Flavisolibacter tropicus: one gene and its partner. The protein of the gene in region 1 binds, or shares a complex with, the protein of each later gene. Links are inferred from orthologs where the notes say so. Each region holds a gene or a part of one and is shown on either strand. Other genes may lie near its edges. The genes, in order: accB and accD.

Region 1 (3,551 bases):
TTCTTAAACGTCTCAATAATCTTTTTTATCGGCATGGAGCCTTCGAAACCTTTGATTAGCTGTCCTTTTTTATCATAAAAGCCTAAGTAGGGGAGGCTGTGCATGTCATAAAAGCCCTGTAATATATAATAGATATCACGCCCTGCCACTACATTATCCAATTGGTTAAGGTGGTATTGCTGTACAAATGCATTCATTTGGGAAATGCTGTGCATTGTGGCCATAACTATTTGTATACCCTTCAACTCGTCTTTATACTTTACCAACTCTTCGGCTGTATGTTGGCAGTGGCTGCACTCTGGACTAAAAAGCATGATCAGTACAGGCTTCTTTTTAGGCAGATTGTCCTTTGTGTACTTGGTAGCACTATCGCCCAATAATAATTGTAAAGGGGGAAGAGTTGGATATTTTTTGTAGGGTGGCGTTGTGCTGTCTACTTGGGAAAGTCCGGCTATTGTACCTAAACAAAGGAAAAGGGTAATTAGAAATCGCATATCCAAAGAAACAAAAAGAAACTGAAGAGGATGATAGTTTTAAGGATTTGAAAATAGAAGCTTGGTATTTAAAATTGGACGTTCCATACATTGCCTCAATCTAAGTGGACAAGAGAGCCGCGGAAGAAGGGCTTGGCGGAGAAGGACGGGAACAAGAAACAAGGAATAAGGGAGGAAGAAGTAAGGCCTAGATGGGTTGCTACCAGTTTACCCTTTTTCCTACTCATTGGTCGACCTTTCTTTGGGATTTCTTCGAGACTTGTTCGAGAGTTCTTCGAAGCCGCCCGAAGGATTCCCGAACAAGTCTCGAAGAATCTCCGAAGAAAAGGGTTAAAAAGCCCCTGCAAAGGTCAAAACTGCCGCCTACAACCTAGGTGCCTTTCTAGCGTTACAGAAGGTAAAAAGCCTACTATTTATAGGTGATGATCCTATCAATCCCATAAATCCCATATATCCGCGGTTCTTTTTCTCCTTAGCTCTATGCGGAACCATTCTCTCCACAGGGTGAAACTTACCTAAGAAACTTGGCCAATAGTGATTTTCCGTTACTTTTGCCGCCTAAAACCGTAATACATACAATTTTATGGCAACTACTTCTGATATCAGCCGTGGCCTTATAATCAAGCTGGACGGCAGCCTTTATAAGATAGTGGAGTTTGGCGAAAACAAAACAGCGCGTGCTGCCGCTAAAGTGTGGGCTAAATTAACGGGTGTGGATAACAACCGTACCATTGAAAAAACGTGGAACAGTGGTGATACTATTTACCCTGTTCGTGTAGAGAGAAAAGAATACCAGTACCTATATAAGGATGATACTGGCTACAATTTCATGGATAACGAAACCTTTGAGCAGGTAGCAGTTGCAGAAGCACTGGTAGACGCCCCTCAATTCCTGAAAGAAGGTGATGTTGTTTCTGTACTGTTTAATACAGAAACAGAGACTCCAATGAACGTAGAATTGCCTGAAAAGATCGTGGTAAAAGTTACTTACAGCGAGCCTGGTTTAAGAGGTGATACGGCTACCCGTACATTGAAGCCTGCTACTGTTGAAACAGGTGCAACTGTAATGGTGCCTTTATTTGTAAATGAAGGTGAAATGATTCGTGTAAACACCAAGACTGGTGAATACGTAGAAAGAGTAAAATAATTGAACTAAGATTATTGGATATTATAAGATCATATGGAAAGCTTCTCGTAAGGAAGCTTTCTTATTATCAGCATTTTTTTTACATCATCCAATTATATCCTATAAATCGCGGTTCTTGCATATCTTAGCCGCCTGTTTAAACCAAAACCCCAAACAAATTGAAACAAATGGATTTCAAACAGATACAAGAGTTGATCAAGTTGGTTAATGAGTCCAACTTGGGCGAAGTAACTATCGAGCAGAAAGAATTTAAGATTTCTATTAAAGCAAAAGAGGAGCAAGTAACACAGATTGTTGCATCCAGCGTGACATCAGCTCCAGTATATTCTCAGTTGCCACAAGCAGCACCACAAGCTGCGTTGCCACAGGCTGCTGCACCAGCTGCGCCTGCCGCTGCTGCTGCTCCTAGCAATACAGTAACGATCAAGAGCCCTATGATCGGAACATTCTACCGTCGTCCGGCACCTGATAAACCCGACTTTGTAGACGTGGGTACAGAGGTGTCTCCAGGCAAGGTGGTATGTATCATTGAGGCTATGAAGTTGTTCAATGAAATTGAAAGTGAAGTAAAGGGTAAGATCGTTAAGATCCTGGTAGAAGATGCTTCTCCAGTTGAGTACGATCAGCCATTATTCTTAGTAGAACCTGCGTAAATATAATTTGGCGATGTGCTAATTTAGAAATTTGGTAATTCTTGTTGCCAGATATTCATATTCAGTTCATTGCCAAATCTTCAATTACCAAATTAAATACCGTGTTTAAAAAAATATTAATTGCCAACCGTGGCGAGATTGCTTTACGTGTTATCCGTACAGCTCGTGAAATGGGCATTAAGACGGTGGCTGTTTATTCTACTGCAGATAGAGACAGCTTGCATGTAAAATTTGCTGATGAGGCGGTTTGTATTGGTAAGCCTCAAAGCAGTGAATCTTATTTAAATATTCCGCATATCATGGCGGCTTGTGAGATCACCAATGCCGATGCCATTCACCCTGGTTATGGTTTCCTGGCTGAAAACGCTAAGTTCTCACAGATCTGCGCTGACCATGGTATTAAGTTTATTGGACCTACCCCAGATATGATCACCCGGATGGGTGATAAGATCACGGCCAAAGAGACCATGATCAAAGCTGGTGTACCCGTTATTCCAGGTAGTCAAGGTTTGCTGGAAAGCCTGGAGCAAGCTAAGGGAGAGGCTAAAGAAATGGGTTATCCTGTTATCTTAAAAGCTACTGCCGGTGGTGGTGGTAAAGGTATGCGTGTAGTATGGGAAGAATCTGAAATAGAAAGAGCCTATAACACAGCTAAAGCTGAAGCAGGTGCAGCCTTTAAGAATGATGGTATCTATATGGAGAAGTTCATCGAAGAACCACGCCATATAGAAATCCAGGTAGCTGGCGACCGCTATGGTACCGTATGCCACTTAAGTGAGCGTGACTGCTCTATTCAGCGCCGTCACCAGAAGCTGGTAGAAGAATCACCTTCTCCGTTTATGACGCCTGAACTGCGTCAGAAAATGGGAGAGGCTGCTAAAAAAGCTGCAGCCGCTATCAACTACGAGAGTGTAGGTACTATTGAATTCCTGGTAGATAAGCATCGCAACTTCTACTTTATGGAAATGAATACTCGTATCCAGGTAGAACACTGCGTAACGGAAGAAGTGATCAACTTCGATCTGATCAAAGAACAGATCAAGATAGCCCAGGGAGAAAAGATCTCTGGTAAAGATTATGAGCCTACAATGCATGCCATTGAGTGCCGTATCAATGCTGAAGATCCATATAACGACTTTCGTCCTTCACCAGGTAAGATCACCGTATTACACCAGCCGGGTGGACACGGTGTACGCGTAGATAGCCATGTGTATGCAGGGTATGTTATTCCGCCGTATTACGATTCTATGATTGGTA
Region 2 (9,522 bases), 4.3 Mb from region 1 along the record:
TTGCTTATTAATTTCCTTCAATAGTTTATAGCTATCCACTCCATGAATCAAGTGTACAAACGGAGCTATATATTTAACCTTGTTTGATTGTAAATGTCCAATAAAATGCCAGCGAATATCAGATGGCATTTTCGACTGTTTATCTATCAGTTCCTGTACATAGTTTTCTCCAAAATCACGTTGTCCTAATTCATACAATTCCTGTATTGCTTCTACAGGCTTTGTTTTGGATACTGCTACAAGCGTAACATTTTTCTGATTTAAGTCTTTACCAATCTCTTGGTATGTATTCTTATTAACCAACATTTTCTTTCTATTGCTTACTATCAAAGGTAGGCACCATATCCATTCTGTTTCTTAGAATCATCTTATGATAGATCAATAGCCTTGAAAGCTGATACGCTAAATAAAAAAGCGCTCCTCTTGGAGCGCTTTTACTTTCAAGTTAATTTCTATTACTTCAATATCGTTCGGCTTATTACAATACGCTGTACCTCAGAAGTTCCTTCATAGATCTGCGTAATCTTAGCATCGCGCATCAAACGCTCTACATGGTATTCTTTTACAAAGCCATAGCCACCATGTATTTGTACTGCTTCAGTTGTAGTCCACATTGCGGTTTCTGAAGCAAATACTTTGGCCATTGAAGAACTAAGGGTATAATCCTTCATCTGATCTTTTTCAAATGCCGCACGCAAACACAATAAGCGTGAGGCCTCAATTTTAGTAGCCATATCTGCCAATTTGAAGGCAATAACCTGATGGTTGGCTATTTCAGTTCCAAAAGCTTTACGCGTTTTAGAATAAGCTAACGCTAACTCGTATGCGCCACTAGCAATACCTAGCGCCTGAGAAGCAATACCAATTCGTCCGCCAGCTAACGTCTTCATAGCAAACTTAAAACCAAAGCCATCTTCACCGATTCTGTTCTCTTTTGGCACTTTTACATCATTGAACAAAATAGTGTGCGTATCTGATGCGCGAATACCCAGTTTATTCTCTTTGGCTGCCACTACTACACCCGGCCAGTTTTTCTCTACAATTAATACATTGATACCTTTAGGACCCAACTCTGGATTGGTTTGAGCAATAACTAGATATACAGAAGCTGTCCCCCCATTGGTGATCCAGTTTTTAGTACCATTCAATAAATAATAATCACCTTTATCTTCTGCAGTAGTTCTTTGTGAAGTAGCATCGCTTCCTGCCTCAGGCTCACTTAATAGGAAAGCTCCAGTATACAGTTCGCCATCTTTTAAACCATGTGCCAAGGGCGTCAGGTATTTTTGTTTTTGCTCTTCAGAGCCATATGCTTCTAACCCGTAACATACCAAGCTATTGTTAACGCTCATGCATACGCTAACACTGGCATCTACTTTAGAAATCTCCTCCATGGCAAGTACATAGCTTATTGTGTCTAAGCCACTACCACCATATTTAGGATCAACCATCATTCCTAGGAAACCTAGTTCGGCCAGTTTCATAATTTGTTCACGAGGAAATTGTTGTTTCTCATCACGTTCAATTACACCTGGCAAGCATTCGTTTTGTGCGAAATCGCGGGCGGCCCGCTGAATCATTAAATGTTCTTCGCTTAGTTGGAAGTTCATGAGTATTATTTGTGGCGCAAATGTAATGGAAAAGACGGCTGATTGTAAATGCCCAAATAGCCCCTCTTAAACCCATTACAAATCAATCACTTATGAATAAAATAACAAAGCCAATCAAGCAGATTTGGAGCCATTATTTGAATAAATACAGCATTTAGTTTATAGATTTGAGTAAAATTGATTAAAGGCCACATTTTAGGCCCCAAACCTTTATTTTCTCCCTCTTTCAATCCCTCTCCCCTTTTTCTCGCTGCATCCTATTTTTGCCTCATGGATATTCAGATAATTTCTTCCAATTCACCCGCCTATGAGCAAATGATCAATCTCAGAATGGAGGTTTTGCTTGATCCAATTGGCATACCCAGATCCTATATTAACCCAGAAAAAGAAAGCCTGGATAACTTGATTGCCGCCTTTGAGAACGATCAGGTAATTGGTTGCTGTATTCTCACTCCCAGCATCAACAATAGCATTCAGCTTCGCCAGATGGCAGTTAAACAAACTATTCAACGAAGTGGCATAGGTGCATCAATTATTACATTCGCAGAAGCCAAAGCAAAGGAAATGGGTTATAAAACATTGTTTATGAACGCGAGAGACGTAGTTCTGCCCTTTTACGAAAAACAAGGCTATCAAATAGATGGAGAGGGCTTTAAAGAGGTTAATATTCCACACCATAAAATGAAAAAGGAGCTATAAAGCTCCTTTTTCAACAATTCAATTTATTTTCTCTACGCTGCTCTACCCATTTGTTTTAAAAATGAAACATGTGAAGCTACCGCATGTATCATCTTTGGATATTCAATATAAGGAACATCATACTCAGCACATGTTTGCTTAATGATTTTACTAATAGCTGGGTAATGAATATGAGAAATTTTAGGAAATAAATGGTGTTCAATCTGAAAGTTCAAACCGCCTACGAACCAGCTAATAACTCTGTTACGAGGTGCAAAGTTGGCGGTAGTCTTTAACTGGTGAATAGCCCACTCATCATCCAGTTTGCCAGTCTCTGCATCTGGCATCGGGAAATGAGTATGCTCCACGGTATGTGCCAATTGGAATACTATACTTATAACAAAACCTGCTACCAGCGTAGTTATTAAGAATCCAACTAACCATGAAATAAAACCAACTTCATAGATTGGCAAACCAATAAACAAAAACACATACAACAATTTAAAGCCCCAAAAAACAAGATGATCGTAAAAGCTCATCTTCTTCAAAGGCATAGATCCTACACGTTGCTTAAAATACTTTTGAAAGTCCAGCACAAACACCCAAAGCACATACAACATGGCATATAATACCCAGAAATAGCGATGCTGATATTTATGGAAACCATATTTCGGCTGTGTAGAACTCATGCGCATCCAAGGCTGAATGTCTATATCATCGTCAATACCATCAATATTAGTATAGGCATGGTGAATTACATTATGCTTCATATTCCACATAAAAGAACTTCCACCTAATACCTCTAAAGAAAAAGCAGCCAGCTCATTTACCCATTTGTACTTACTAAAACTACCATGAGCCCCATCGTGCATGATATTAAAGCCTATGGCAGCAATTGAACCTGCAAAGATTACACATTCTACTATGGCCCAAAAAACTGGCGGAGTGAAAAACACCAGATGTATATACATAAAAATGAAAGCCGAAACCAAAAGAATGGCTTTAAGAGAAAGAGCTACTCCACCTGTAGACTTTTTACCAGTTTGCTGAAAATACTGGTTAATACGTTTTTTTAACTCTGAATGAAAAGAGTGCTTTACGTTTGAGAATTTCGGTGTTGCCATTACAAATACGCAGATAAGTTGTTTTTAAATAAAATATTTATGTTCACTTTCATAGAAAGGGAATAGGCTTGGTTGTTAAGTTTCCTGAAGCACCAGTGCATCTAGACTTGAAATGCCAATGCTTTTTTTGGAAAGAAAGCCTTCCGCAAATTGCACACCAATCCGTTTACCTAAAAGTCGAGCCCTTGCTGTAACAGCTTCTAAAAACTCAGGACTAGATATATAAGTCTGAGGCTCAGAGCTGTTTGGGTCAAAAAACTGTGTTTTATAAGCCTTGATCGAATCAAGCCGTTGCTCCCACACATCGCTGATATCTACAATCACATCAGGTTCGTAAAAACGGTCTTGAATATAATGAAGCAAGTATTTAGGACGCCATTTCTCCTGCTCCTTACCATTGTCATCATAAGTTTTTACCTGTCGCAAACCAGATAAAAAACAGGCGTCATAGATAAGTTGTCCACCTTTGCCATGATCGGGGTGACGATCTTCAAGTATGTTTCCGATGACAATTTCGGGTTGATATTTGCGCAACATACGAATCACCTTCATTTGGTGAGCTTCATCATTTACAAAGAAGCCATCCCTCATTTTAAGATTCTCGCGTACATGCGCGCCTATGATTTTAGCAGCATCAGCAGCCTCTTGGTAACGGGTTGCCACGGTGCCACGGGTACCCAACTCTCCTTCTGTTAAGTCTATGATACCAACTTTTCTACCACTATTTACTTCCTTGATCAATACACCGGAACAGCCCAACTCCACATCATCAGGGTGTGCGCCAATAGCTAATACATCCAATTTCATGAATTGCCAATCTTTAAAGAGGCTGCAAGATAAACAGTAACGCCCGAGTTACAAGGGGGATTAACATTTACCTTTCTTTATAAATGGCGGAAGAATCCAAACCTCCCTAATCTTCTGACGTTCACAAGCAATTGCCTATTAAACCATTAGGTCACTCGAATAATTAAGTCCCAAAGCATTCCTGATTTTAATCACCCAGAAAATTTAAGTTTCCTGACAGTAAAGTAGACTACATTTACATTTCACCTTTTCATCTAGCCTTTTAGAGATGAAAAGGCAGACCAATTGTTCCCAAGTCCTTACAATGGAGCTATCCTGACATTTCTTTCCCATCCTTAATTCCCAATACCCAGTTCCCTTCTTTCAACTGCCAGCCAATAACCAATACACATCATAGTCCTATGTACAAATGAACGCCTATATTTGTGCCTGAAATAAACATTGATCGAATGTCCAAACAATTTGAGGATTTTGACGCAAACCTCGCTGGCGAAGAAGGAAAGACAGAAGAAACAAAAACCAGTTGGTTTAAACGATTAACAAAAGGTATTACGACTCCATCGTCTGAAAGAAAGGAAACTCCTGAGGGTTTGTGGACCAAATGTCCGGAGTGTAATTATATCTGTACCATAAATGATTTACGCGAGCAATTGTTTGTCTGCCCTACTTGCGGTTTTCATCATCGTATTGGAAGCCATGAATACTACGAGATATTGTTTGACGACAACGAATACACTGAGTTATTTGAAAATATTCGTTCAAAAGACTTTTTAGGCTTTACAGATTTAAAACCTTACCAAAAACGTTTGGAAGAAACCTGGTCAAAAAGCAACCTAAAAGATTCCATGCGTGTAGCCACAGGTAAAGTGGGTGGAAACGATATCGTAATTGCCTGTATGGACTTTGGCTTTATCGGCGGTTCATTAGGTAGTGTTATGGGTGAAAAATTCAGCCGGGCAGTTGATTACTGTATTCAGAACAATATGCCATACATGGTTATCTCTAAGAGTGGTGGCGCCCGTATGATGGAAAGCGCCTTCTCCTTAATGCAGTTAGCCAAAACAAGTGGTAAACTATCCCAATTATCAGATGCCAAACTGCCTTATATCTCTTTATTAACCGATCCTACGTTTGGTGGTATTTCAGCATCTTTCGGTATGCTGGGCGACTTAAATATTGCAGAACCAGGTGCTTTAATAGGTTTCGCTGGACCTCGTGTTATTAAAGAGACTATCAAAAGAGACCTGCCTGAAGGGTTTCAGCGTAGTGAATTCATTTTAGAGCACGGCTTCTTAGATTTCATTGTAAACCGTAAGGAATTAAAAGAGAAGCTGGCGAAAGTTGTAACGCTTTTCAAAAACTAGACACAACCATTTGAAGTTATTGACCCAATTGTAAACTTCAGATTTCAAACCCTAAATAACTAAATGGAAATTAAGAACCGCTCGGCTTACTTTGAATACTATGTTGACGATAAATATGTAGCTGGCATTTCATTGCTGGGTACAGAAGTAAAGTCGTTACGTACAGGCCGGGCGAGCTTCAATGATAGTTATTGCCTATTTCAAAAAGGAGAACTCTGGATCAAATCCCTGCACATCTCCGAATACTCGCACGGGACAGTTAACAATCATGACCCAATACGCGATCGTAAACTCTTGCTTACAAAAAGAGAATTGAAAAAGCTGGATGCCAAGATCAAAGAAAAAGGATATACTATAATTCCACTGCGCATCTTCTTTACAGATAAGAATCTAGCCAAACTAGAAATAGGACTGGCAAAAGGTAAAAAGCTTCACGACAAGCGTGAAACCATTAAGCAGCGTGATACTGAGCGGGAATTAAAACGCTACATTAAATAATTTATAGACCAACCTATCGTTATAGCTAATAGCATGAAAAAGTTAATCACAACACTTTTCTTATTCGCTTCTTTTTGGGCCAACTCTCAAACAAGTTTAGCAGGCTATTGGTATGGCGTTGCTTATGTGGGTACCGGTACAAGCGCAAATTCTTACTTAGTAGAACTTATCATTAACCAAAATGGCAATACTGTAAATGGTATTGTCAATTATTATTTTCGTAATACATTTCGCAGTTTTAAAACAAATGGCAGTTATTCGGCCGACGATCGCCAATTGTCTTTATACAATATTCCCATCACTTACCATGGTTCTAACAGCCGCATGGAAGTAGATTGCCCAATGGATTTCATTGCTAACTTACGAGTAGCACGTGCAGGTTCAAATTTGAATGGTCGCTTTGTGAGTAAGGAAAACTATCGCTATACATGCCCCGAGATTGTTTTTGACCTGCAGTTGAATAAAGATGCCAACAACCAGGACTCTATTTTAACAGCATTGCGCCAATTTAAAGAAACATACCAGGTATGGTCGCCTTCTGCTACTGACACATTGGTATCGACAGTGGTATTACAACGCCCCATTACAAATTTTGTAGTAAATGACCGTTACAAACAAAGGGAAAATGTGATACTAGATGAAATTGAAGTAGAAGCTGATTCTGTTCGTGTAGACTTATACGATAATGGTGAAGTAGATGGCGACTCTGTTTCTCTTTTCTTTAATGATAAACTGCTAGCTTCTAGCCAACGATTAAGCACAAAGGCAATACATATGGACTTAAAATTAGACTCCCTGAAAGAGGTTAATGAAATTGCCATGTTTGCCGACAACCTAGGCAGTATTCCTCCTAATACAGCTCTTATGATTGTTTATGACGGACGTCAGCGTCATGAGATTCGTCTAAGCAGTAACCTCAGCCAAAATGGAGTTCTTCGTATTAAGAAGAAGAAAAAACCAAATCAATAACTAGTCATTTTATTAATGAGCTTAACTATTTAAATTAATAGTTAATTGGGGAACCCCATGCGTGATAGTAGCTTTGTATACCGTGGATCTGTTTTTATATTCTCTGGTATATAGGGCTCGTATTTTAATGTCAGCAGAACAGGCTCTTTATTTTCAAATGCTTTTTCAAAATAGTCAAAGGCCTCATCAACATCACCCAAATATGCTGATGATATACCCGTAAAGCCATAAGGCACATAAGCTTTTGCTTGCCGCTCTTTCAGGTCATGCATCAAGGCTCGCGCTTTTTCCAGGTTGCCCATTTTACAATAGGTTACAATCAATCCGTTTTGAGCAAAGTGGTGCCTGTTGGATATTTTCATTGCTTTTTCATAGGCAACGATAGCTTCTTCATATTGATCAAGGCACATGTAGGAATTTGCCTCATAAAGCCGACAAAGGAAGGAATATGCATCTAATTCAAGACCAGCCTTACAAGCCTTTATAGCATCTTTAAATTTACCCACAGAGAATAGAATGGCTCCCAATGCGCCATGCGTAATAGCACTATAAGGGTCTAACTTCAACGCCATCTGGCCATATTGCTCTGCTTCATCAAAATCGCCTATAACCCATGCTAATAGATCCAATCCATACCAATAGTAAACTTGGGGATAATTAGGATTGAGGGATATAGCCTTTTGAAAATACCCCTCCGCTTCTTTCCATTTTCGTTCAAATGTGTAAAATGTTCCCAAGGAGCAATAAGCCTCACTTAAAGTAGGATTCAATTCAATGGCCTTTTCCGCCGACTCTTTGGCTTTATATAATACTTGCAGAGGCGGCATCAAACCATAAAAGGCAGCCAATAAGTTTCCATCGGCATAGCCAGCATGGGCTAATGCAAAGTCGGGATCGATGTCTATTGCCTGCTCAATATGCTTAAGTCCCGTCATAATAGCAGAACCCCTCCTATTTATGTAAAAACGCCCTTTCAGATAAAGATCATAAGCCTGTGGATTGTGCCGATATATTTTTGTGGAAGATGTTATTGTATCCAGGTCAAGTAAGGTTACTTTTAGCTTTTCCGATATAGCGCTTGCTATTTCATCCTGAATAGCAAAGATGTCGTCTAAATCCCGATCGTATTTCTCAGACCATAAATGAAAGCCATCTTCAACATTGACCAGTTGCACAGTTATTCTTAATCGATTACCTTGTTTGCGCACACTTCCTTCCAAAACGGTGCTCACCCCTAGTTTCTCTTTCACTTCGTCAAGGTCTACTGTTCGCTGATTAAATTGAAAGGAAGAACTACGTCCAGCAACCTTTAATTCTTTTATGTGTGTTAGTGAGTTTAATATCTCCTCTGCTACCCCATCTCCAAAGTATTCCTGTTCCGGATCATTACTCAAGTTTACAAATGGTAATACAGCAATACTTTTTTCAGGTGAACTCTTGATAGGCTTATTAAACCGTACCTGTACCCCCTCACGTTTGCGCTGAGATTGCTTCTTACTTACCTCTGCCTTACCCAATAAAGAGTCTTTGGGGGGTATAATTAAACCATCGTGCTCTAGAGCAAACACTTCAACTTCTCGTTTTACATTCTTCAGTTGATATATACCTATGGAGACTGTTTTAAGATCCGGGTGATTCTGAATCTCATCATTTACCTTATCAGACAATAACACACTTCCTGCTATACTTAAGGATTCAATGCGTGAGGCAAGGTTCACACCATCGCCTACTACATTTTCATTATCAATAATCACATCGCCTACATGCAGCCCCATCCGCACAGGCACAAACAGATTCTTTCGCAATGATAGTTGCATTGATAAGGCGCACTGTACTGCTTCAATTACACTTTGAAAAATACTCAGTGTTCCATCGCCATAAAACTGAATGATCTTGCCATTAAATTCCCGATGCTTCGCTTGTAGTACATCCCGATGACGGTCTTTTAAAGCGATAGCCTGCTGCTCATCTTTTTGCATGATAGCCGTATACCCCTCAATATCTGTAAACAGTATGGCTGCTAATTGGCGGTGTTGACTCATAGGAATTAAGTTCAACGTAATAAAATTAGACAGTATTTATCCATTAACCTATTGCAGGGATTAATTACTTGCATAAATTCTAAATAGTTAGGCAACTGAAGAGCAAGAATGAGGGAAATTAACTGTATGGCAATAAAAGAAACCACCAATATAGGTGCAAAAAATCAGAGAGTTGCACAAATAAAAAAGCGTTTACAGTAATACTGTAAACGCTACGTATAAAAAGAATTGCTTTTAGAACAATTGTGATTGCTTGGCGGCTTCAGCTACTTCCCAAGACATTAAAATACTCTTGTTGAAGTCGATCAACTTCGCACCAATAGCTTTCCACCCCATCACGTCAACAATCTGTGCCACCTTGAACTTAGAAGTTCTCGCTTGTGTACCTTTCCCTTGTTGAACAAGTAGTACTGGCTCGTCTTCTGTAGAA

Evidence for each region.
Region 2: the proteins of accB (region 1) and accD are in contact, whole or in part, in a solved structure (PDB 8UXZ), measured with the Escherichia coli proteins. The link is inferred for Flavisolibacter tropicus from one-to-one orthologs.

What each region holds. Positions count from the first base shown.
Region 1 is NZ_CP011390.1:5,321,920-5,325,470, forward strand. The notes cover bases 621-3,551. They hold accB (acetyl-CoA carboxylase biotin carboxyl carrier protein), read left to right. Parts: upstream 621-1,808; coding sequence 1,809-2,294; downstream 2,295-3,551. Other genes in these bases: efp (elongation factor P), read left to right, coding at 1,078-1,641; accC (acetyl-CoA carboxylase biotin carboxylase subunit), read left to right, coding at 2,396-3,551. In the rest of the region: SY85_RS22695 (TlpA family protein disulfide reductase), read right to left, coding at 1-494. UniProt on the Escherichia coli protein: This protein is a component of the acetyl coenzyme A carboxylase complex; first, biotin carboxylase catalyzes the carboxylation of the carrier protein and then the transcarboxylase transfers the carboxyl group to form malonyl-CoA.
Region 2 is NZ_CP011390.1:1,026,356-1,035,877, forward strand. The notes cover bases 3,762-6,625. They hold accD (acetyl-CoA carboxylase, carboxyltransferase subunit beta), read left to right. Parts: upstream 3,762-4,668; coding sequence 4,669-5,583; downstream 5,584-6,625. Other genes in these bases: bshB1 (bacillithiol biosynthesis deacetylase BshB1), read right to left, coding at 3,762-4,219; smpB (SsrA-binding protein SmpB), read left to right, coding at 5,647-6,081; SY85_RS04175 (hypothetical protein), read left to right, coding at 6,115-6,625. Outside these bases: SY85_RS04140 (YggS family pyridoxal phosphate-dependent enzyme), read right to left, coding at 1-306; SY85_RS04145 (acyl-CoA dehydrogenase family protein), read right to left, coding at 456-1,610; SY85_RS04150 (GNAT family N-acetyltransferase), read left to right, coding at 1,881-2,309; SY85_RS04155 (fatty acid desaturase family protein), read right to left, coding at 2,342-3,412; more of bshB1, read right to left, coding at 3,488-3,761; more of SY85_RS04175, read left to right, coding at 6,626-7,050; SY85_RS04180 (adenylate/guanylate cyclase domain-containing protein), read right to left, coding at 7,092-9,092; SY85_RS04185 (DNA gyrase/topoisomerase IV subunit A), read right to left, coding at 9,327-9,522.